4 regions of the Kitasatospora sp. NPDC088351 genome follow, and region 3 is predicted to be linked to each of the others. Evidence: riboswitches for the same ligand, from Rfam matches in the RefSeq annotation. Region 3 holds a riboswitch; each other region holds the start of a gene.
What was found. A riboswitch is a leader RNA that binds a small molecule or an ion and turns the genes downstream of it on or off. The one in region 3 is predicted to bind cyclic di-AMP.
Positions count from the first base shown of each region.

Region 1: another riboswitch for cyclic di-AMP. It lies ahead of AB0P06_RS25145 (M23 family metallopeptidase); the one in region 3 lies ahead of AB0P06_RS20205 (LysM peptidoglycan-binding domain-containing M23 family metallopeptidase).
Region 2: another riboswitch for cyclic di-AMP. It lies ahead of AB0P06_RS11910 (transglycosylase family protein); the one in region 3 lies ahead of AB0P06_RS20205 (LysM peptidoglycan-binding domain-containing M23 family metallopeptidase).
Region 4: another riboswitch for cyclic di-AMP. It lies ahead of AB0P06_RS12785 (NlpC/P60 family protein); the one in region 3 lies ahead of AB0P06_RS20205 (LysM peptidoglycan-binding domain-containing M23 family metallopeptidase).

Region 1 is NZ_JBFBIL010000040.1:32,482-38,180, reverse strand. It holds gene AB0P06_RS25165 (sensor histidine kinase) at 1-47, opposite strand, end outside; gene AB0P06_RS25160 (TetR-like C-terminal domain-containing protein) at 331-900, opposite strand; gene AB0P06_RS25155 (alpha/beta hydrolase) at 960-1,787, opposite strand; gene AB0P06_RS25150 (YiaA/YiaB family inner membrane protein) at 1,921-2,211, opposite strand; cyclic di-AMP (ydaO/yuaA leader) riboswitch at 2,457-2,615, shown strand; gene AB0P06_RS25145 (M23 family metallopeptidase) at 2,628-3,488, shown strand; gene AB0P06_RS25140 (hypothetical protein) at 3,554-4,429, opposite strand; gene AB0P06_RS25135 (GNAT family protein) at 4,492-5,100, shown strand; gene AB0P06_RS25130 (sensor domain-containing protein) at 5,213-5,699, shown strand, end outside.
Region 2 is NZ_JBFBIL010000011.1:155,214-160,912, forward strand. It holds gene AB0P06_RS11900 (SDR family NAD(P)-dependent oxidoreductase) at 43-465, opposite strand; gene AB0P06_RS11905 (cytochrome P450) at 622-1,890, shown strand; cyclic di-AMP (ydaO/yuaA leader) riboswitch at 2,115-2,286, shown strand; gene AB0P06_RS11910 (transglycosylase family protein) at 2,292-3,182, shown strand; gene eno (phosphopyruvate hydratase) at 3,426-4,712, shown strand; gene AB0P06_RS11920 (septum formation initiator family protein) at 4,852-5,334, shown strand; gene AB0P06_RS11925 (DUF501 domain-containing protein) at 5,306-5,699, shown strand, end outside.
Region 3 is NZ_JBFBIL010000027.1:57,273-62,971, reverse strand. It holds gene purB (adenylosuccinate lyase) at 1-805, shown strand, start outside; gene AB0P06_RS20210 (MFS transporter) at 847-2,391, opposite strand; cyclic di-AMP (ydaO/yuaA leader) riboswitch at 2,703-2,861, shown strand; gene AB0P06_RS20205 (LysM peptidoglycan-binding domain-containing M23 family metallopeptidase) at 2,865-3,833, shown strand; gene AB0P06_RS20200 (DUF2470 domain-containing protein) at 4,070-4,801, opposite strand; gene AB0P06_RS20195 (MFS transporter) at 4,971-5,699, shown strand, end outside.
Region 4 is NZ_JBFBIL010000013.1:7,713-13,411, reverse strand. It holds gene AB0P06_RS12790 (NlpC/P60 family protein) at 1-545, opposite strand, end outside; gene AB0P06_RS12785 (NlpC/P60 family protein) at 771-1,937, opposite strand; cyclic di-AMP (ydaO/yuaA leader) riboswitch at 1,948-2,102, opposite strand; gene AB0P06_RS12780 (NlpC/P60 family protein) at 2,460-3,497, opposite strand; gene AB0P06_RS12775 (NYN domain-containing protein) at 3,699-5,159, opposite strand; gene AB0P06_RS12770 (hypothetical protein) at 5,293-5,556, opposite strand.

The DNA.
Region 1 (5,699 bases), on a different contig from region 3:
GCGAGGGCGGCGATTACGCCGGTTGCCGTTGCACACCACTGAGTCATCGTCACGCCGCGAATTCTAGGGTGATGATCCTACGAAGGTGTGAACGGATCTCGCCAAGTGACTGGATCTCGTCAATATCCCGTCAATACGGCGTCAATCAGACGTCCTTCGGGCCCGATCGGCCAGGTGGCGGGCGGTGCGGGGCGGTGCGGGGCGGTCGGACGGGACCGGCTGGGAGCGGGCCGGGTACGGGCTGGGCGCGGGCCGGGGCATCGTGCGGGTGCGAACGGGCGGGTCGGGGGTGGTGCGGAGCGGGGCCGTCCGCCCCCGCGGACGGCCCCGTCAGGCCTTCGGCCAGTCGCGGAGGCCGCTGGTGAGGACCGCGATCAGACGGTCCTGGGTGACCGAGAGGTCCTCCGCGAGCTGGAAGCCACCGCCGATGGAGAGCGAGGCGAAGCCATGGGCCACCGAGCGGACGGTGCGGGCGGCGTGGATCGCCTCGGGGCCGTCCAGCCCGTACTCGCGGAGCACCGCGACGATCACCCCGACCAGCCGGCCGGCCGCCCGGGTCAGGTCGTCGTCCGGCCGGGGGGCCTGCGGCAGCGCGTTGTAGCGGTGCGGGTGCTCGGTGGCGTAGGCGTGGTAGGCCCGCAGGACGGCGGCCACCGCGTCGCCGCCGCCGCGGCCGAGGGCGGCCTCGGCGAGGCGGTCGGCCAGTTCCTCGGTGACCCGGACGGCGACCAGCCGGCGCAGCTCGGCGAGGCCGCCGCTGACGTGCTTGTACAGCGAGGGGGTGGCCACGCCGGCCCGGCCGGCGACGGCGGCCAGGGTGAGGGCCTCGGGGCCCTGCTCGTCGATGAGGGCGAGGGCGTGGCCGACGACCTGGTCGGGGGTCAGTCCTACTCGGGGCATGCGCGGTCTCCGGGGGTTCGTGGGGCGGGGCAGGGGGCGTGTGGTGCGGGGGCCGGGGCTCAGGAGAGTTCGGCGAGGAAGGGCAGCAGCGCGTCGGCGGTGGCCTGCGGGTGGTCGGCCATCGGGTAGTGCCCGGCGCCCTCGATCATCACCTTGCGGGCCCCGAGCGCGGCCGTCTGCCGGTCGGCGACCAGCTCCGGGTTCGGGAAGTCGGGGTCCTTGGCGCCCATCACGACCAGCGCCGGGCACCGCACCGCGGCGGTCCAGCCGACCGGCGACGAGTCCCCGCGGAGCTGGCCCCGGACGGCGGTCCGGCGGCCGGGCGTGCGCAGCGCGGCGACCAGGCCGTCCACGTAGGCGTCGAAGTCGGCCGGCTTGGCGGTCGGGAACGCCATCTTGCGGTGGTAGAGGCCCCAGGAGGCGGGGACGTAGGTCAGCAGCGGGCCCATCAGGCCGAACACGGCGCGCTGCATCAGGTTCGGCGGCGGGTTCTCGACGAAGGCGTTCAGCAGGACGATCCCGGCGACCCGCTCGGGTGCGTCCCCGGCGGCCTTGACCACGGTGGCGCCGGTGTACGAGTTGCCGGCCAGCACGGCGCTCCGGATGCCGAGGTGGTCGAGCAGGGCGATGACGTCGGTGGCGACCGCGGCGGGCGAGTAGTCGTCCCAGGCGATCGAGGACTCGCCGAAGCCGCGCAGGTCCATGGTGATCACCCGGCGGCCGGCGGCCACCAGCAGCGGTCGCAGGTGCCGGTACGCGGCCCGGCTGTCGAGCATCCCGGGGAGCAGGACGACCGGGGTGCCGTCGCCCCGCCCGGTGTCGTCGAAGGCCAGCCGGCCGCCGGGGACGTCGAGGTACTGGGTGGTGGGGGTGGTGATGCCGGACATCGTGGGTCTCCTCGGGCCGCCGGGGCGTGTCATCGGCGGTGCTGCCGATAGCCATAAAGCTAAGGCTAATAGCCTTAGCCGTCAAGCTATCGATGTGCGACGGCTTCGGAGGTGCCCGTTCCGTGGTGCCCGCTCAGATCCCTTCCACCTTGAACGGGTCGTGCTCGCTGAGCAGCTTCTCCAGCCGGGCCTGGTCCACCCGGGTGACGATCTCGCTGGTCTCCTGCTTGTCCCGGACCACCTTGGCCAGGGTGAACGAGGAGGTGACGGTGTAGAGCAGGCCGAGTCCGAGGAAGGCCCTGGTCCACCCCCCGACCGGGAGGTAGGCGATCCCGATCGCGAGGGCGGCGGCGGACAGGGCGAAGGAGAGCACGGCCTGGACGTGGTACGCGGCCGTGGTGCGGGACTGCATCGGTGCGTTCATGGCGTCAGGATGGCGGCGCCCCGAGCGGACGCACATGAGTAGAACTACTCAAATGGGGGGTCGTTCGTTGACGTCCAATCACGTTCGGTAGTGTCAGTTGTCGTCAATCGTCCCAAAACGCCCATCGGGTCGCGTGGTGCCCGTGCTGTATCCGGTTGTCCCGAACGGATGGCTTGGAATCAGGGGCGCCTAGGATTAACGTTTGATAACGCAGCGCGGTTGTCAACGCCGTACCCAGACGGCACCGTGCGCCGTCGCCTAATCCCGACGACCCGCCCCCGGGCAGGTCAGGGAGCCGGGGAACCACGTTCCTTGGGGTGAATCGGCCGGGCCCAGGCCCAGCCGTAGGAGACCTTCCTGCTCCGAACCCGTCAGCTAACCCGGTAGGCGCGAAGGAAGGAAAGGAGCGCGCCTCCGTGGCGTCGACGTACTCTCCGGCACACCTGCCCGGCTCCGCCGCCGGCACCCAGCTGCTCGACCACCCGCGGCCCGCCGCCCACGAGGGCGGCTACGGCGGCCCCGCGGACGAGACCGGCCCGCAGCCCGCCGACGCCAACCGGCACCGGATGCCGCGCCAGGCCCGCGGCACCGCTCCACTGCTCGGCGTCACCGCCGTGGCCGCCACCCTCGGCGCCACCGGCTTCGCCTCCGCCACCCCGGCCGCCGCGCCGGCCATCGAGGCCCCGGACGAGACCCCGGTCGCCCTCTCCGCCGACCCCGGCCTCGCGCTCGCCGCCCGCATCCAGCAGCAGGCCGACAGCCAGCGCACCGCCGCCGAGGAGAACGCCCGCGTCCAGGCCGCCCAGGAGGCCGAGGCCAAGCGCGCCGCCCAGCAGGCGGAGGCCAAGCGGGCCGCCGAGGAGGCCGAGAGGGCCAAGCTCGCCGCCATCAACCTGCCGGTGCGCGACTACAACCTCTCCGCCCACTACGGCCAGAGCGCCTCCTACTGGGCCCACCTGCACACCGGCCTGGACTTCGCGGCCTCCACCGGTACCCCGGTCTACGCCGTCGGCCAGGGCACCATCACCTCGGCCGGCTGGTCCGGCTCGTACGGCTACCGGATCGTCGAGACGCTGCCCGACGGCACCGAGATCTGGTACTGCCACCTCTCCTCGATCATCAAGGGCACCGGCAAGGTCGTCCCCGGCCAGCAGATCGGCAAGGTCGGCGCCACCGGCAACGTCACCGGCCCGCACCTGCACCTGGAGGTCCGCCCCGGCGGCGGTGCCCCGGTCGACCCGGAGACCTGGTTCGAGCAGCGCGGCATCACCCCCTGACGCCCCGGAGGTGCCCCGGTCCGAGCAGCGGCCGGGGCACCTCCGCGTTCCAGGACCCGGAGGGCTCAGGCCCCGTCGGGCAGCCCGGCCAGGTACGCGTCGATCTCCTCCTGCCCCGGCTCCGGCGCCAGGTCCGGGAACTCCGCCACCAGCAGCCGCGGCAGCCCCGGCACCGTCCACCGGCCGGCCAGCTCCAGCGCCGCCTCGGCGGCCGCCTCCTCGAACGCCCCGAAGTCCCCGGTCAGCTCGTCCGGCATCGGCCGGCCGAGCGCGGTCAGCTCCGCCAGGTTGCGGTAGCTGCGCCGCATCAGGCCCTGCTCCAGCAGCCGCCGGGCGCCGTCGGTGGCCATCCCGACCGTGAGCACCCGGGCCGGGCCCCAGCCCTCACCGGCCGTCTCGTCCACCCAGCCGGCCGGCTCCAGCGCCGCGAACGCGGCCAGCCGGTCCTCCTCCGCCAGCTCCCGGAACCCCTCCAGCCAGGCCCGCACCGCCGCCTCGTCCGCGACGTCCACCCCGTAGGCGTGCAGCAGCAGCGTGTACAGCCGGGGCCAGGTCACCAGGTCCGCCCGCCGCAGCAGGCCGGCCGCCACCTCGCCCTGCCACTCGGCCTCCGCGTGCAGCCGCTCCTGCCGCTTGGCGTTCAGCCGCTTCGCCGCCCGCTGGCGGTCGATCAGCAGCCGCACCGCCTCGCCGTACGCCAGCGGATCCTCCTCCGGCGCGGGCTGGACGTACAGGTAGAGCCGCTCGACGAGCAACTGCTCCACGGCGTTCGAGGTCAGCTCCGGCCAGCCGTCGTGCATCCTGCCCTCGCCCAGCTCCAGCAGCGCCAGCACCGTCCGCAGCGGCTCCTCGGCCACCGGCGCGCGGCCCTCCGCCTCCGCCCAGGCGAGCAGTTCGGCGGCCTTGGTGCGCGGGGCGAGCCGCAGGTCTTCGTCTTCCATAGCCTCGACGGTAGCCGCTGGCCGCCCACCGGACGGACCGGGCCGGAGTAGGGTCGACGGACATGGTCCCCGTACGACTCACCGGCCCCCGGCTGGCCATTCGCGAGTTCCACCACACCCCGGGCGACATCGACGCGCTGTACGCCGTCTTCGGCGACCCGGTCGCCACCCGCCACCTCCCCTTCGGACCGTACGACCGGGAGAGCTGTGCCGATCAGGTGGCGCAGTACCTGGAGGAGGCCCTGCGGGACGAACGCACGGTCTACCGGCTCGCCGTCACCCTGCGCGCGGACGGCACCGACTCCGCCGACCCCGCCGACGAGGGCGCCCCGATCGGCAGCGCCGCCCTCACCCTCGGGGAGCACCGCTCCGCCGTCCTCGGCTACGCGCTGCGCCCCGACACCTGGGGCCACGGCTACGCGGGCGAGATCACCGGGCTGCTCTGCGACCTCGCGTTCGGGACGCTCGGCGTGCACCGGCTGGCCGCCCGGGTCGACGTCGACAACACCGCCTCCAGCCGGGTGCTCACCCGGGCCGGGTTCCAGCTGGAGGGCCGGATCCGGCACGACCTCCACCTGCGGGACACCTGGTACGACTCCTTCCAGTACTCCCTGCTGGCGGACGAGTGGGCGGGGGCCGGGACCGGGGCGGGGCAGCGGGCGGGGGGTTAACCCCACCCCTTGTTCGGCGGGGGGCCGGATGTCCACCGGGCCCGCGCTTTGACAGGGTTGAGGAGTCAGCAGGACACGCCCCCACCACAGAACCGAGGACCGAGGCCCGGCCATGAGCAGCAGCCACAGCATGCAGCGCGGTGCGTACGACCGCGAGGACAGCCGCGACTCCCACGGTTCCGGCGACGCCTACGGGACCTACGGCACCGACGAGGCCGACCCGAAGCACCGGCCCGCCCGGGCCCGCCGGACCGAGGAGCCGCCGTACGTCTGGCGGGCGCCGTTCTCCTCCTACACCTACAAGGAGATCGGCTTCACGCTCAGCGGACTGCCGGTCGCCATCGTGGGCTTCGCCTTCGCCGTCACGCTCTTCGCCCTGGGCCTGGGAACCTTCGTCACCGTCCTCGGCCTGCCGGTGCTGGCCGCGCTGACCAGCGGCGCCCGCGGCTTCGGCCGGCTGGAGCGGGCCCGGACGCTCAGCATGCTGGCCCTGGACGTGCCGGGCCCGGCGCCGGTGCGGCGTGCCCGGCCGGGCAGCTGGGGCGCCGTCACCGCGCGGCTGGCGGACGCGGCCGGGTGGAAGGCCGTGCTGTACCAGG
Region 2 (5,699 bases), on a different contig from region 3:
GACTGCCCGGGCGGCCGGCTGCCCGGGCAGTCCCGGCAGGGGTCAGACGGGCTGGACGCTCTCCACCGGCCGGCGCTGCGGCGGGACGACCTCACCGATCGCCTCGCCGACCAGGGCGAGCAGCTCGGCGAGCCGTTCCAGGTCGAGGTGGTCGGGCAGCTCGGCGAGCGAGATGATCCGCTCGCCGTCCGGACCGGCCACACAGAACAGGTCGATCGGGCCGAGGTGCTTCTCGGCGGTGTCGACCAGGGCGGCGATGTCGCTCGGGCGGTGGATGTCGCCGCAGACGCCGACGACCGGGCAGCCCGGCCGGTCGAGCTCGGCGGCGAGGTCCTCGGCGATGCCGACCCGCAGGTCGGCGACGAGCACCCCGGAGGCGCCGGCGGAGGTGAAGCGGCGGGCGAGGTCGGCACCCGACCCGCCGTCGAGTACGGCGATGACCACGACTGCCCCGGCTACCCGCATGGTGCGCTCCTTCCAGTGGACGGCACCGCACCGTCGCCCACATTTTTTCGTTGGAGGATCGTAGGCACGTCCTGACCCTCCGCAACAGGGATTACCCCTCAGGTGACCAGGCTCACGCCTGCCGGGCCGGACTTACCCACCGGATACGGTCGTCCCATGCCAGTTCAGCCCGATTCCGCCCGCCCGCCGCTTTTCACGTGGGAGTTCGCCGCCGACCCGTACCCCGCGTACGCGTGGCTGCGCGAGCACGCGCCGGTGCACCGCACCACCCTGCCGAGCGGGGTGGAGGCCTGGCTGGTGACCAGGTACGCGGACGCGCGGCAGGCGCTCGCCGACGGCAGGCTCTCCAAGAACCCCGCCCACCACAGCGGGCAGGCGCACCGCACCGGCCGGGTGGGCATTCCGGGGGAGCGGCAGGCCGATCTGATGACGCACCTGCTGAACATCGACCCGCCGGACCACACCCGGCTGCGCCGGCTGGTGTCGAAGGCGTTCACGCCGCGCCGGGTGGCCGAGTTCGAGCCGCGGGTGCAGCAGCTCACCGACCGGCTGATCGACGGCTTCGCGGAGCGCGGCTCGGCGGACCTGATCCACGAGTTCGCCTTCCCGCTGCCCATCTACGCGATCTGCGACCTGCTCGGCGTGCCGTCCGAGGACCAGGACGACTTCCGGGACTGGGCGGGCATGATGATCCGCCACGGCGGCGGTCAGCGCGGTGGCGTCGGGCGCGCGGTACGGAAGATGCGGGCGTATCTGCTGGAGCTGATCCACCGCAAGCGGGCCGACCTCGGCGACGACCTGATCTCCGGTCTGATCCGGGCCAGTGACCACGGCGAGCACCTGACCGAGAACGAGGCCGCGGCGATGGCCTTCATCCTGCTCTTCGCCGGCTTCGAGACGACCGTCAACCTGATCGGCAACGGCACCTACGCGCTGCTGCGCAACCCCGGCCAGCGGGCCCTGCTGCAGGACTCGATCGTCCGCGGCGAGACCGCGCTGCTGGAGACCGGCATCGAGGAACTCCTGCGCTACGACGGCCCGGTGGAGCTGGCCACCTGGCGCTTCGCCACCACCCCGCTGACCATCGGCGGGGTGGACATCCCGGTCGGCGACCCGGTGCTGGTGGTGCTCGCGGCGGCGGACCGGGACCCGGCGCGGTTCTCCGACGAGAACACCCTCGACCTGGCCCGGACGGACAACCCGCACCTCGGCTTCGGGCACGGCATCCACTACTGCATCGGCGCCCCGCTGGCCCGGTTGGAGGGCCGGGCCGCACTGGCCACGCTGCTCTCCCGGCTGCCCGATCTGCGGCTTGCCGAAAGCCCGGAGAATCTGCGGTGGCGCGGTGGTCTGATCATGCGTGGACTTCGTGAACTGCCGGTCGAATTCACCCCGGAGAGGCCGTCGTCCGAGACCGTCGACTGAGGTTTCCGGCGCGTCAGTCGGGTGCCGTCGACCCGCTCCACGTGGCCTGAATCACCATTAAACCGGACATAGCACCTCGGTTGGTAGGCGCATGACCACGGGCCGTAATTTATGTGTGATGTGGGCGATATGAGCTTGTGATTGATGTGATGATCTGTCTAACCTCCCTGGAGTCCGCTGCTGCGGACCTCGTGCGCGGGACGCCGAATCCTGCCCGCCGCGTCACGGGAAATCGACCAGAACCCTTGGGCAGGGGCGGGGGAACCAGGTTTGTTGCCGTCCCCCACGGCTTGGGGTGAAGCCGCCCGCGCGGGCCGAGACGTTCCGCGTGACGCGGCCGGGCCACCTCCCGGTCCGAACCCGACAGCTCACCTCGCAGGCGTGCGGAGAGGGACATCTTCATGCTGTTCGTTGGAACTGGCCGTCACCGTCGTCGTACCCAGGCCGAGAAGGCCATCGCCGTCGCCGGTGTGGCCGGCGTCGGACTCGCGATGCCGCTCCTCACCGCCTCCGGTGCCTCGGCCGCCCCCGCCTCCACCTGGGACGCGGTCGCCCAGTGCGAGAGCGGCGGCAACTGGAGCATCAACACGGGCAACGGCTTCTACGGCGGCCTGCAGTTCACCTCCAGCACCTGGAAGGCGTACGGCGGCAACGCGTACGCCGCGCAGGCCAACCAGGCCAGCAAGGCCCAGCAGATCTCGGTCGCGGAGAAGGTCCTCGCCTCGCAGGGGCCGGGCGCCTGGCCGGTCTGCTCCCAGAAGGCCGGCCTGACCAAGGGCGGCGCCCCGGCCGCGGTCGACACCTCCGCCGCCGCCAAGCCCGCCACGCCGAAGCCGGCCCAGCCGAAGCCGGTTCAGCAGCAGGCCCAGAAGCCCGCGCAGAAGCCCGTCCAGCAGCAGGCCCCGCAGCCGGCCGCGAAGCCCGCCCAGCCCGCGCAGCAGAACACCCAGGCCCCGGGCTTCTCCGGCAAGGCTGGCTGGGACGCCGACGCGAAGGTGTACTGGTACCAGAACAACGGCGCCTGGTACTGGACCAGCCACCAGAGCGTCTACCAGCAGTACGCCGGCCAGGCCGCGAGCCAGGACTTCCGCCCGGCGGCCGCCCAGAGCGCCCCGGCCGCCGCGCCGAAGAGCGGTCACGGCTACACCGTCCAGTCCGGCGACACGCTGTCCACCATCGCCGCCGCCCAGGGCGTCTCCGGCGGCTGGCAGGCGCTGTACGACGGCAACCGCGGCACCGTCGGCGGCAACCCGAACCTGATCGTCCCCGGCCAGGTGCTCACCCTCGGCTGAGTCCCGCACAGGCGACAGCGGGCGAAGGGGGCCGGATTCGGCCCCCTTCGCCCGCTTCCGGCCCCGTCCATGGGGCAACCAGGTGAACTACCGGTGGGTAGGCAGGCCACACGCTGAGACGGGACCGAGGTCAGCGTGGCCCTGAGAGCCCGTGCGGTTAGGCTCTGGTCGTAACGACTCCGCAATCGTCCCGCCGACATCATCACCGTCAGCCGGACCCCTGCTTCCGCTAGGAGATGCCTCGTGCCGTCCATCGATGTCGTCGTAGCCCGTGAGATTCTCGACTCGCGTGGGAACCCCACGGTCGAGGTCGAGGTCGGCCTCGACGACGGCAGCACCGGCCGTGCCGCTGTCCCGTCGGGTGCCTCGACCGGCGCCTTCGAGGCGCTGGAGCTTCGCGACGGTGACAAGAACCGCTACTTCGGCAAGGGCGTGGAGAAGGCCGTTCTGGCCGTCATCGAGCAGATCGGCCCGGAGCTGGTCGGCTACGACGCCACCGAGCAGCGCCTGATCGACCAGGCCATGCTCGACCTGGACGCCACCCCGGACAAGTCCTCGCTCGGCGCCAACGCCATCCTGGGCGTCTCGCTGGCCGTCGCGCACGCCGCCGCCGAGGCCAGCGACCTGCCGCTGTTCCGCTACCTGGGCGGCCCGAACGCGCACGTCCTGCCGGTCCCGATGATGAACATCCTCAACGGCGGCTCGCACGCGGACTCCAACGTCGACATCCAGGAGTTCATGATCGCCCCGATCGGCGCGGAGTCCTTCTCCGAGGCCGTCCGCTGGGGCGTCGAGGTCTACCACACCCTCAAGGGCGTGCTGAAGGAGCGCGGCCTGTCCACCGGCCTCGGTGACGAGGGCGGCTTCGCGCCGAACCTGGACAGCAACCGCGAGGCCCTGGACCTCATCGTCGAGGCCATCCAGAAGGCCGGCTACGTCCCCGGCAAGGACATCGCGCTCGCCCTGGACGTCGCCGCCTCCGAGTTCCACGAGGACGGCGCCTACCAGTTCGAGGGCAAGGCGCTCTCGGCCAACGAGCTCATCGAGTACTACGCCGAGCTGGTCGCCGCCTACCCGCTGGTCTCCATCGAGGACCCGCTGGACGAGTCGGACTGGGACGGCTGGAAGGCCATGACCGTCAAGCTGGGCGACAAGGTCCAGCTGGTCGGCGACGACCTGTTCGTCACCAACCCGGTCCGCCTGGCCAAGGGCATCGAGACCGCCACCGCCAACGCGCTGCTGGTGAAGGTGAACCAGATCGGCTCGCTGACCGAGACCCTGGACGCCGTCGAGCTGGCCCAGCGCAACGGCTACCGCTGCATGATGTCGCACCGCTCCGGTGAGACCGAGGACGTCACCATCGCCGACCTGGCCGTCGCCACCAACTGCGGCCAGATCAAGACCGGCGCCCCGGCCCGCTCCGAGCGCGTCGCCAAGTACAACCAGCTGCTGCGCATCGAGGAGATCCTCGACGACGCCGCCGAGTACGCCGGCCGCGGCGCCTTCCCGCGCTTCAAGCACGAGGGCTGAGCCCTTCCGGCCCGGTCCCTCGGCCGTCCGGTAGCGCACGCCTGACCGGTGCCCCGCCGTTCACCCCGTAGGGTGGACGGCGGGGCACCGTCGCGACCAGGAGGGGAATCGGGAGATGGCAGGCTGGAGGATTCCGGGCTTGGCGGCCCGTCCCCGGTTCACGAGCCGGGCGACCGTCCTCGTCCTGGTGCTCTGCTCGCTGGTGGCGATCCTCGCCTACCCGACCCGCCAGTTCATCTCCCAGCGCTCCGAGATCTCCGCCCAGCGGGCGAAGGCCGAGCACACCCGGCAGCAGGTCGAGCAGCTGCGCCGGGAGAAGGCCCGCTGGCAGGACCCGGAGTACGTCAAGGCGCAGGCCCGCGCCCGGCTGCACTACGCGATGCCGGGGGAGACCCCGTACATCGCGGTGGACCCGGCCGGCCAGGGCGCCACCAAGTCCTCCGTCAGCTCGCCCGCCCCCTCCGAGGGCGCGGCCCACGGCCCGGTGACGGCGGCCAAGCCCTGGTACGCCAGCGTCTGGGACTCGGTCGACGCCGCCGACACAGCCGACACCGCCGCCCTGGCCCCGCCCTCTCCACCCGCCCCCGCCCTCGCTGGAGACAGCTCCCCCCATGACCACTGAGAACCACCCCACCGTCTCCGACTCCGACGTCGCGGCCATCGCCGCGCAGCTCGGCCGGGTCCCGCGCGGACTGCGCGCGGTCGCACACCGCTGCCCCTGCGGCAACCCGGACGTCGTGGAGACGGCCCCCCGGCTCGCGGACGGCACGCCGTTCCCGACCCTGTACTACCTGACCTGCCCCAAGGCCGCCTCGCTGATCGGCACCCTGGAGGCGGACGGCGTGATGAAGGAGCAGACCGCCCGGCTCGCCGAGGACCCGGAGCTGGCCGCCGCCTACCAGAAGGCGCACGAGGACTACATCGCCCGCCGGGACGCCATCGAGGTGCTGGAGGGCTTCCCGAGCGCCGGCGGCATGCCGGACCGGG
Region 3 (5,699 bases):
CAAGCTCGCCGAGCTGGAGCGCCGGGTGGCCGGCCACCTCGGCTTCCAGAACGTGCTGACCAGCGTCGGCCAGGTCTACCCGCGCTCGCTGGACTTCGAGGTGCTCACCGCCCTCGTCCAGCTCTCCGCCGCGCCCTCCAGCCTGGCCAAGACCATCCGTCTGATGGCCGGCCACGAGCTGGTCACCGAGGGCTTCAAGGAGGGCCAGGTCGGCTCCTCCGCGATGCCGCACAAGATGAACACCCGCTCCTGCGAGCGCGTCAACGGCCTGGCCGTCATCCTGCGCGGCTACGCCTCGATGACCGCCGAGCTGGGCGGCGACCAGTGGAACGAGGGCGACGTCTCCTGCTCGGTGGTCCGCCGGGTCGCGCTGCCGGACGCCTTCTTCGCCTTCGACGGCCTGCTGGAGACCTTCCTGACCGTCCTCGACGAGTTCGGCGCCTTCCCGGCCGTGATCGAGGCCGAGCTGGACCGCTACCTGCCGTTCCTGGCCACCACCAAGGTGCTGATGGGCGCGGTGCGGGCGGGCGTCGGCCGGGAGACCGGGCACGAGGTCATCAAGGAGCACGCCGTCGCCTCCGCGCTGGCGATGCGGGCCGGCGCCCGGGAGAACGAGCTGCTGGACCGGCTGGCCGCCGACGAGCGGATCCCGCTGGACCGGGCCGCCCTGGACGCGCTGCTCGCCGACCGGCTCTCCTTCACCGGTGCGGCCGGCGCCCAGGTCGCCGAGGTGGTCCGCCGGGTCGAGGCCGTCGCGGCCGCGTACCCGGAGGCCGCCAAGTACGCGCCGGGCGACATCCTCTGACGCCCCGTCTGCACTGACGCCGCGCCTGCGCCGGTGTGCCGTCAGTTCGCCGAGGGCCCTGCCGCCGTTCCGGTGGCGGGGCCCTCGGCCGTTCCGGCGTCGACGTGGCCCGGGTCGAGCGGCGGGGCGTTGGTGCCGCAGGACCACTGGCAGTCCGGCTCGGCCACCGGGCGGTGGTCCTCGGGGGCCAGCACATTGCCCCGGACGGTGGTGACGGCCACCAGCGCGCCGGCGACCAGCAGCCCGGCGCAGATCAGCATCGCGGTGTGGAAGGCCGAGTCCACCGAGGCGGGCACCCGGTAGGCCTCGCCGCTGAGACCGGCCAGGGCGGGCAGGGCGGCGACCGCGAGCAGGCCGGCGGCCCGGGCGGCGGCGTTGTTGACACCGCTGGCGATGCCCGCGTGCCGGACCTCCACCGCCGCCAGCACCGTGGCGGTCAGCGGCGCGACCAGCAGCACCATCCCGCAGCCCAGCACGGTGACGGCGGGCAGCACGTCCGCCCAGTACGAGGCGCCGGGGCCGATCCGCAGCATCAGCAGCACACCGCCCGCGCAGAGCAGCGGACCCACGGTGAGCGGCAGCCGCGGGCCGATCCGCTTGCCGAGCCGCCCGGCGCGTGCCGACAGGGCCAGCATCAGGACGGTGACCGGGATCAGGGACAGCCCGGAGACCAGCGGGGAGAACCCGGAGACCGTCTGCAACTGCACCACCAGGAGGAAGAACACTCCGCTGAAGGCCGCGTACACGCAGAGGGTGACCAGGTTCACCGCGGTGAACAGCCGGGAGGAGAAGAGGCCGAGCGGCAGCATCGGCTCCGGGCTGCGGCGCTCCACCGAGACGAAGGCCGCCCCCAGCAGCAGGCCGGCCACGCCGGTCACCCAGACGGACGCGGACACCCCTCCACCGGCCGCCGTCAGCGCGTAGGTGATCGCGCCCAGGGTCAGGGCGGCGAGCAGTGCGCCGAGGACGTCGAACCGGCCGGTCGCACTCTCGTCCCGGCTCTCCGGCACGTGCCGGGCCGCCACCGCGACCACCAGGACGGCGAGCGGGACGTTCAGCAGGAAGATCCACCGCCAGCCGGGGCCGTCCACCAGCCAGCCGCCGAGGAACGGCCCGACCGCGGCCGACACCCCGCCGAGGCCGGACCAGAGGCCGACCGCCGCCGAGCGGTCGTCCGGGTGGAAGACGGCCTGGAGCATCGCCAGTGAGCCGGGGGTGAGCAGGGCGCCGCCGATGCCCTGCACGGCGCGGGCGATGACCAGCACGCCGATGGTGGGCGCGGCGGCGCAGGCCGCCGAGGCGACGGCGAACCAGACCACGCCGATCAGGAACACCCGGCGGCGGCCGTAGCGGTCGCCGAGCGCGCCGCCGAGCAGGATCAGCCCGGCCAGGGTCAGCAGATAGGCGTTGAGCGTCCATTGCAGGGCGGCGAGGGGGGCGCCCAGATCGGCGCCGATCCGGGGCAGGGCGACGTTCACCACGGTGCCGTCGAGCATCGCCATGCTGGAGCCGAGCACCGTCGCCAGTAGTACCCAGCGACCCTGCGCGGTGCCCAGGCGCAGGGTGCCGGCCTCGGAGGTGGCCACCGCCCGATCGTGCGCCCCGCGGGCCGACGTGACAAGGGTCACCGGGGGGTGTGTCGGCGAATGGCATTCCGTAGGTGATCGCGTGCGTACTGACGCGAATATCGGCGGAGTGTCGCCGGGCGGTCGCTCCAGGTCAATGGATTGTGTGCGTACCGTGCAGCCGATCATTCGGAGTGTCACGACGCCTCGGGGCTTTGTGGTGACTTCACGTGATCGACATTGCTTAGCCCGTACGGATGGGTTTTAGTTCAGCGACCGCCCGGCCACGGCCCGGGCGGCCACCGGGTGGAACGCCTAGTCCTGCCGCTGCCCGGTGGTGCGAACTGAACTCTGTACGGCAGGAGCGGGGGACCCAAAGGTAAGTCGCCGGACCGGAATTCACGGTCCGGCTTGGGGTGAAGCCGCATTGCGGCCGGGCAACTCCAGCCCGAACCCGACAGCTCACCTCGTAGGCGTCGGAGAGGAAATCTTCCATGCCCGCACAGGCTCGTCGTATCGCCCTGCCCCGCGCCGCCCGCATCGGTATCGCCACCGCCGTCACCGGCGCCGCTTTCGCCCTTCCGCTGGTGACCGCGATCAGCGCCCAGGCCCACACCGCGCCGGCCGCGAAGCCCCGGCAGAGCAACTCCTCGACCGCCGACGCCGCCCCGGCCGCCGCCCCGCAGCAGGCCGCCCCGGCCGCCGCGCCGGTCGAGCAGAGCTACCAGGTCGTCGGCGGGGACACCCTGTCGAAGATCGCCGACGCCAAGCAGGTCGAGGGTGGCTGGCAGGCGCTGTACGAGCAGAACCGCTCGGTCGTCGGTGCCAACCCGAACCTGATCTTCCCGGGCCAGAAGCTCGCGCTCGGCGCCAAGGCCGCCGCTCCGGCCGAGGCCGCCAAGCTGGCCGCCCCGGTTGCTCCGGCCGCTCCGGCCGCCGCGCCGAAGCCGGTTCAGACCGCCAAGCCGGTCAAGCCCGCCCCGCAGACCCCGGTCCAGACCAAGATCGAGGTCGCCAAGCCCGCCACCCCGGCCCCGGTTACCGTGGCCGGCGTCGCCAGCTACGTCTCCCCGGTCGCCAGCCCGAAGCTCGGCACCGCCTACGGCGTGGCCGGCTCGATGTGGTCCTCCGGCCACCACACCGGCGCCGACTTCGTCGTCTCCACCGGCACCCCGCTGCGCGCCGTCGCGGGCGGCACCGTGGTGAAGGCCGGCAACGGCGGCGCCTACGGCAACGAGGTCGAGATCAAGCTCGCCGACGGCAAGTACGCCCAGTACGCGCACCTGTCCTCGATCGGCGTCAGGATCGGCCAGACCGTCACCGCCGGCCAGCAGATCGGCCTTTCGGGCGCGACCGGCAACGTGACCGGCCCGCACCTGCACTTCGAGATCCGCACCGGTGCGGGGTACGGCACGGACGTCAACCCGATCGCCTACCTGCGGGCGCACGGCGTCGCCATCTGATCGGGCATCAGAACCACCGCTGGGTGCGGGGCGTACGGCCACTCGGGATGGTCATGTCGGGTGACCGCTCGACCGGGTGATCGCCGCACCGACAGTGGCACCCTGGGCGCGGGACACGCCCAGTCGGCCGGCCCGGCTCGCGAGAAATCCTCTCGCGAGCCGGGCTGGCCGTTTTCGTTTTACGTGACGCCAAGGGAAGTTGACGTCTGGTCAGCCCAGTTGACCGGTGGCCTGGTTCAGATCCGGTGGGCGGGCAGCGCGCGGTGTGCGGCGGTCAGCAGCTGGTGTACCCGGTGGCCGAACTCGTCCGCGTCCCGGGCGGGTTCGGGGAAGACCAGACGGACGTCGCGATGGCCGTGCGGGTGGTCCAGGCGCAGCACCAGGCCGTACCGGTCGAGGGCCAGCGGGCGGATCCCGGGCCGCTCGGTGAGTAGGTCCGGGTCGAGCAGGCGGGTGAGCACGGCGAGCGCGTCCGGGTGGTCGTCGGCGAGGTGGGTGAGCAGGCCGGCCTCGTAGCGGGCGAGCGGGTCGGGCCCGGCGAGGGCGAGGTCGGCGCCGGTCAGCGCGGTGGTGCCGTACGGGGTGGAGAGGACGGCGTGTGCGACGTCCAGGCGCAGGTGGACGCCGAGCCCGTCGTCGGCGAGGTGGGCCAGGTGGAGCCGGCCGGCCAGGGAGAGCCGGCCGCGGACGCGGTCGCGGACGGCGACCGGGGCGATGTCGGTGAGGTCCAGGACGACGGCGAGCCCGTCCTGCGCGCGGGTGGCGGCGAGGGTGAGCGGCGCGTCGAGGGGGGCGTGGAGGCGCAGCCGGGAGCCCTGTACCGCGATCGGGGTGTCCAGCTCATGGTGCTCGCCGCAGGCGCGGATCACCACGGAGGAGGTGGCGGTGAGCAGACTGCAGACCCGTTCGGCGGCGGTGGGTTCGGGCGCCTCCGGCGCCTCGGGTGCCGTGGTGTCCACGGGGCTCATGGCTGACCTCCAGTAAGTTAGGTGAGCCTAACCTAATCGTGCCGAGGGGTACTGGCAAGCGTGGCGTATGTTCACCTAGGCAATATCCGGCGCTTGCAAGTATCTGGATGGTAGACGTATTGTCGGCGCTGGTAGTTGCACATGCAATCGTCTTGGAAAGCAGACTCTCATGCCCCTCGCGCTCCTGGCGCTGGCGATCAGCGCCTTCGGCATCGGCACCACCGAGTTCGTGATCATGGGCCTGCTGCCCGAGGTCGCCGGCGACTTCTCGGTGTCCATCCCCACCGCGGGCCTGCTCATCTCCGGCTACGCGCTCGGCGTCGTGGTGGGCGGACCGCTGCTCACCGTCCTCGGCACCCGGATCCCCCGCAAGGGGATGCTGCTGATGCTGATGGGCCTGTTCATCGCCGGAAACCTGGTCTCCGCCGTGGCGCCCGCCTTCGGCCTGCTGATGGTCGGCCGGATCCTCGCGGCCTTCGCGCACGGCGCGTTCTTCGGGATCGGCTCGGTGGTCGCGGCCGATCTGGTCGCCCCGCAGAAGCGGGCCGGCGCCATCGCCCTGATGTTCACCGGGCTCACCGCCGCCAACGTCCTCGGCGTGCCGATGGGCACCCTGCTCGGCCAGCACTTCGGCTGGCGGTCCACCTTCTACGTGGTCGCGGCGCTCGGCGTGATCGGGTTCGCCGGCATCGCCGCGCTGGTGCCCGTCCAGCGGCGCGCCGAGGGGGCCCGGCTCGGCCCGGAGCTGGCGGTCTTCCGCCGGCCGCAGATCTGGCTCGCGCTGACCATGACGGTGTTCGGCTGGGGTGGCATCTTCGCGATGTTCACCTACATCACGCCGATGATGACCGAGATGGCGGGCTTCGCCGACACCAGCGTCACCTGGCTGCTCTTCCTG
Region 4 (5,699 bases), on a different contig from region 3:
GCACGGCGGATCTGCTCCAGTTCGGAGAGCTTGGCGGAGGTCTCGGCCCGGCGCTGGTCGAGCCGGCGCTGGCGCGACACCACCTCGTGCAGCGTGTCGTTCTGCCGCTCGGCGGCCTGGTCGAGGGAGCGCGCCCGGGACAGATAGCCCTCGGGGTCGGTGGAGAGCATCAGCTGGACGGTCTGCGCCAGGCCGCCGGCCCGGTACTCGGCGCCGGCGACGGTGGCGAGGTCGCCGCGCAGCCGGTTGAGCTCGTCCTGGCCGACGGCGATCTGCTGCTGGAGCGTGCCGGCCTCGCTCTGCAGCCGCTGCTGCGCGTCCAGCGCCGCGTTGTACTTCTCCGACGCCTGTTCGGCCTCGTCGTACAGCTGGTCGATCCGCACCTTGACGTCCTTGCGGTTCTGCGGCCCGTCCGGTGAGCCCGGGGCGGCATGGGCGCTGCCGCCCACGGCCACGCCCAGGACGGTGGTGGCCGCCGCGGTCAGCACCAGCGCGCGGGCGAGGGTGTGCGCACCCGACTGTGGGGAACGGCGGTGCACGGCCATCCGACTGCGGCTCCAATTCTGCGTCCCGGCCTGTGGCCGCTCCGGTGCGGGCGGCTCTGGAAGCGGGTGTCCGGTGGCAGACGTTAGCGAGTCCGGGCGAGCGAGTCCAAACCCCTACCAACCCGAATATTTGACCCTGAATCGGACAGGCGTCCGGCCGGCCGGAAAAGCCGCAGGCCCGGCCTCCCGCGAGGGAGACCGGGCCTGCGAAAGCCTGACTCGGGGTCAGAGCCGCACGATGGTGGAGACCGGCATGTTGGAGGCCGACTCGTAGCGGACCGAGGCGCCGGGCTTGGGCGCGTGGATGACCTGGCCGCCACCGACGTAGATGCCCACGTGGTGGTTGTCGCCGTAGAAGATCACCAGGTCGCCGGGCTGGGCGTTGGCGATGTTCGAGCCGATCCGGGTGCCGGCGTTGGCCTGGGCCTGCGAGGTGCGCGGCAGCGACACGTTCGCCTGGGCGTACGCCCAGCTGGTGAGGCCGGAGCAGTCGAAGGAGTTCGGGCCGGTGGCGCCGTAGACGTACGGCGCGCCGAGCTTGCTCTCGGCGGCCGCGATCGCGGCGGCGGCCCGCGAGCCGTTGGCGGCCGGGGCGCTGGGCGCGGACGACGTGGACGGCGTGGACGACGCCGACGGCTTGGTGACGGGCGAGGATGACGGGGTGCCCAGGTCGCCGCGGCCGTTGTCGCGGGATGCCCGGTCGGCCTCGGCCTTCGCGGTCGCCTTGGCGGCGTCCGCCTTGGCCTTGGCCTCGGCGGCGGCCTTCTCCTCGGCCGCGCGCAGCGCCTCGCGCTCCTGCTCGGTCAGCGTGTTGAGCAGTTCCTGGGCCTTGGCCAGCTTGCCCTGGATCTCCTCCTTGGACGCCTTCAGCTGCTGGGTGGTGGCCTCCAGCTCGCCGAGCTTGTTCTGGGCCTCGGTGCGGTCCTGGTCGAGCCTGCGCTGCTGCTCCTGGAGCTCCTTCAGCTGGCCCGACTGCGAGCTGCCGGCCTGCGTCAGGGTGCCGGCCTGGGTGAGGAAGTTGTCCGGGCTGGAGGAGAGCATCAGCTGAACGGTCGGCGATATGCCGCCGTTGCGGTACTGCTCGCCGGCGATCTCGGCGAGGCCGCCCTGCAGATCGGTCACCTGCGACTGCTGGCGGGCCACCTTGTCCTGGAGCTCGCCGACCTGCTTCTGCAGCTCCTGCTGCTTGGCCTGGGCGCCGTTGTACTGCTCGGTGGCGACCTCGGCCTGCTCGTTGAGCTTGTCGACCTGCTCCTTGACCTGATCCTTGGTCGGCGTCGGGTCGGCGTGCGCGCCCGACTGCGCGGAGAGGGCCACGGCCGCTGCGGCGGCTGCGGTCAGGATGGAGACGCGGGCACGGCCGGCGGGCTTGGGACGACGATGGGACGCCACGAAGGCGGACTCCTTCTTCCTACGTCCGCCTACCGGGTGAGCTGACGGGTTCGGGCCGGAAGCGTGCCCTACGGCGCCTCACCGACCGTTCCACCGGTCGACCTGGCGCCGATTCACCCCGGAGGAACTTGGTTCCCCGGCTCCGCTCCACAGCGTCCCCGACTGCTGGACTCCCCGTCGGGCAGTCACCTGCCCCGCTGCTTCACGAACTCGACGGTAACCCCCGCCGTCACCCGGGATGGGTGATCGACTGCACGGTGGTTCGAGGCATGACCCTAGTAACAGAACCGTGATCCGTTCAAATCCTTGTCAGAAAAAAGACGGAAGAATACCCAAGTTCATTTGTGAATATGACCGAATGTGATCACAACCGCACGCGGGGCTGATCATTACTCACAATGCGGGTCGAGAGCGCCCGACCGGGGCGTGTCCCACATCACAGCAGCGGGCCGGCCCGGCCGGGCGTGTCGACCTATCAGGGAATGTCCGGATCGGGGGCTTCTGCCCCCAATCGACGAACCGTCAGACCCGGCGGATGGCGTTGATCTTCATCGCGTCGGCCTTCATCACCTTCACCACGTCACCGGTGTGCGGCGCGTGCACCACCATGCCGTTGCCGATGTACATCGCGACATGGCTGCGGTCGTCGCGGTAGATGATCAGGTCACCGGGCTGCGCCTGGTCCAGCGAGGGGACCCGGGTGCCGACGCCGGCCTGCGCCTGCGAGGTGCGCGGCAACGAGACATTGGCCTGCTTGTACGCCCAGACCATCAGACCGGAGCAGTCGAAGGTGCTCGGCCCGATGGCACCCCAGACGTACGGCGAGCCCTGCTTGCTCATCGCCTTGGCGACGGCCACCCCGGCGTACCCGCCGGCCTGCGGCAGGCTGCTCAGGTCGGTGCGCTCGCTGCCGCGCGAGGCCCGGTCGTCCTGCTGCTGCTGCGCCTTCAGGGCGGCCCGGTCGGCCGCGCTGAGCGAGTTCAGCAGCGTCTGGGCCTCCTTGAGCTTCTGGTTGACGTCCGCCTTGGCCTGGTTCAGATCCTTGGTGGTGCTGTCCAGGGAGGCGAGGACGGCGGCCGCCTCGGCCTTCTGCTGGTCCAGGCGGCGCTGCTGGTCCTGCAGGCCCTTGAGCGCCTCGGACTGGCTGGAGCTGGCCTGCTGGACGCTGGAGGCCTTGTCCAGGTAACCCGACGGGTCGGAGGAGAGCATCAGCTGCACGGACGGGTCGATGCCGCCGGTGCGGTACTGCTCGCCCGCCACCTCGGCCAGCCCGGCCTGAAGCTGCGTCATCTGGTCCTGGCCGCGGGCCACCTGGTCCTGGAGCTGGTCCGCCTGCTTGCGCAGCTGGTCGGCCCGCTCCTTGGCGCCGTTGTACTTCTCGGCCGCCTGCTCCTGCTCCTCGTTCAGCTGGTCGATCTGCGCCTTCACGTCCTCCTTCTTGGGGGAGGGCGCGGCGTGGGCGCCGACCTGGGCGGAGAGGGCGACCGCGGTCGCAGCGGCAGCGGTGAGCACGGAGACCCGCGCGCGGCTCGGCTGCTTGGGACGGCGGTGGGAGGCCAAAGTGATCGGTTCCTTCTTCCAACGGACTCACCCGTTTGAGTGAGGATCCGGAAAATAGGTTTGACGCCAGACCCTAGTGAAGATCCACGCTTTCCGCCACTCCCCCGATGGCGTGAACCTCCACCGGCGGCCTGACTTCACGGGATCCACACACTGCCGCAAACCGGGCGCTGACCAGCGGTCACTCCGGTCCCTCCGGCATCAGGGCCGGGCCAGCCGGTTCAGCAGCAGGACGGAGGCGACGGGGCGCGCGCCCGCCTTGCGCACGCCCTCCGCGACCTCCCGGTCGGTGGAGACCACCACCACCGGCCGGCCCTGCGGCTCGGCCCGCACCAGACGGCGGATCAGCTCGTCCGCCGTCTCCCCGGTCCGGCTGAAGCGCACCCGCACCCCGCGCGGCGGCGCCATGATCACCGGCACGTCCAGGTCCTGCCCGTCGAACACACAGGTGACCTCCGCCTGGGTGCGCTGGGCCAGCATCGCCAGCCCACCCAGCAACCGGATCCGCTGCTGCTCCAGCGGCAGCGCCGGATAACCGGTCTTGGTCACGTTGTAGCCGTCCACCACCAGATGCACCTGCGGGATCGCCAGCAGCTGGTCCAGCAGCGCCGGATCGTCCTCCGCCAGCCCGCGCCGGGCCACGTCGTGCGGCGAGGCCGAGCCCGGCACCACCGCCTCCACCAGGTCCGCCGGGCGGATCTGGGAGACCGGCAGCGCCAGCTCCCGCTGCAGGCCCTGCGCCGACTGCAGCACGGTGTCCAGCAGCAGCCGCAGCCGCATGTCCTCGACGCTGCGCCCCTCGCGGGCCGAACGGCGGCCCTGCTCGGCGGCGGTCTCCAGTTCGGAGATCCGGTGCCGCAGCCGCCGGGCCTCACTCTCACCCGCGCTGCGCTCGGCGGCCGCCTGCGTCCTCAGCGCCTCCAGCTCGGCGGTGACCCGGCGGGTCTCCGCCTGCGCCCGGCGGGTGTCGCTCTCCAGCGACCGCACCTTCTTGCGCAGCGACTCGGCCTCCTTGCGGACGTCCTCCGACTCGGCCCGCTGCCGGTCCAGGTCCGCCCGGGCGGAGGCCCGTACCTCCGCCAGCTCCGCCTGCAGCTTCTCCGCCAGCCGGGCCGCCTCGGCGGCGGCGCCCTCGGCGCCGGCCCGCTCGGCCTGCTCCCCCGCCTCGGCGACCAGCCGGCTCCAGCCCGCCGACCGCACCAGATAGGCGGCGGCCGCCACGTCCATCGGGTCGGCGGCGCCGGGCACATGGCCCGCCTCCAGCGCCTTCACCAGGTCCGGCTGGCCCAGCCGCAGCCGCTCCGCTATCCGGAGCCGGAAGGCCGGCTCCGACTCCAGTGCGGCGGCCAGCGCGGTGGCCGCGTACTTGGCCCGCCGGGCCGGCGTGAACTTGGCGTACTGCCGCAGGCTCTGCGGCAGTTCGGCGGGCGGCAGCCCCCCGAGCGCGTCGGCGGCGAGGCCCACCACCCGGCGGCGCACACCCTCGGGCAGCGGCCGGTCGAGCGTCTCGACGGCCCGGTCTGCCGCCGGCTCGTCACCGCCCGACTCCTCGGCGGGGGCCCCGGTACCGGACGGGGCGGCCTCGGCCGCGTCCGGCGCCTGCCCGTCCACAGCGGGCTGCCGCCCCTGCGGCCCGGCGGGCTCCTTCGCTGCGTCCACCACGTCCTCGGCTCCGATCCTCGTCCAGCGGGGTACGGCCCGCGGCCGTCGCCCTCGTCGTCACGCTCCGTGCGTTCTGTCTGTATTGTCCCCGTGCGGTGAACGGCCGCGCACCGTCCACCCCACGGACCGGGCGTCAGCCCTGCTCAGCGGCGGCCTCTCCGGCCTCGGCCCCGGGACGGGCCACCAGTTCGACCTGGTCCACCGCGTTGCACCAGCGGCAGCGCACCGACTCGATGGTCTCGCTGAGCACCTCGGTCTCCTCCACCTTGGACTCGCCGGCCAGGTCGAAGTGCAGGTACTCGGTCACCCGGGCGGAGCGGGTCACGTCGAAGCGGGTCAGGTTGCCGCACAGGGTGCAGCGCCAGCGCGTCTCAGCGGTCAGGGCGGGGACGGTCATCGGGGGTCCTCTCGGGTGGTCCCTGGGTGGGCTCAGGCGCTCCCCCCGGAGCCCCGGCGTCGGCGGCGGGAGGCGGGAATGCCCGCCCCAAGCCTATTGCCTGAGGCAACCGTCCCGACCACCGGTCGCGGCGATCGGGACGG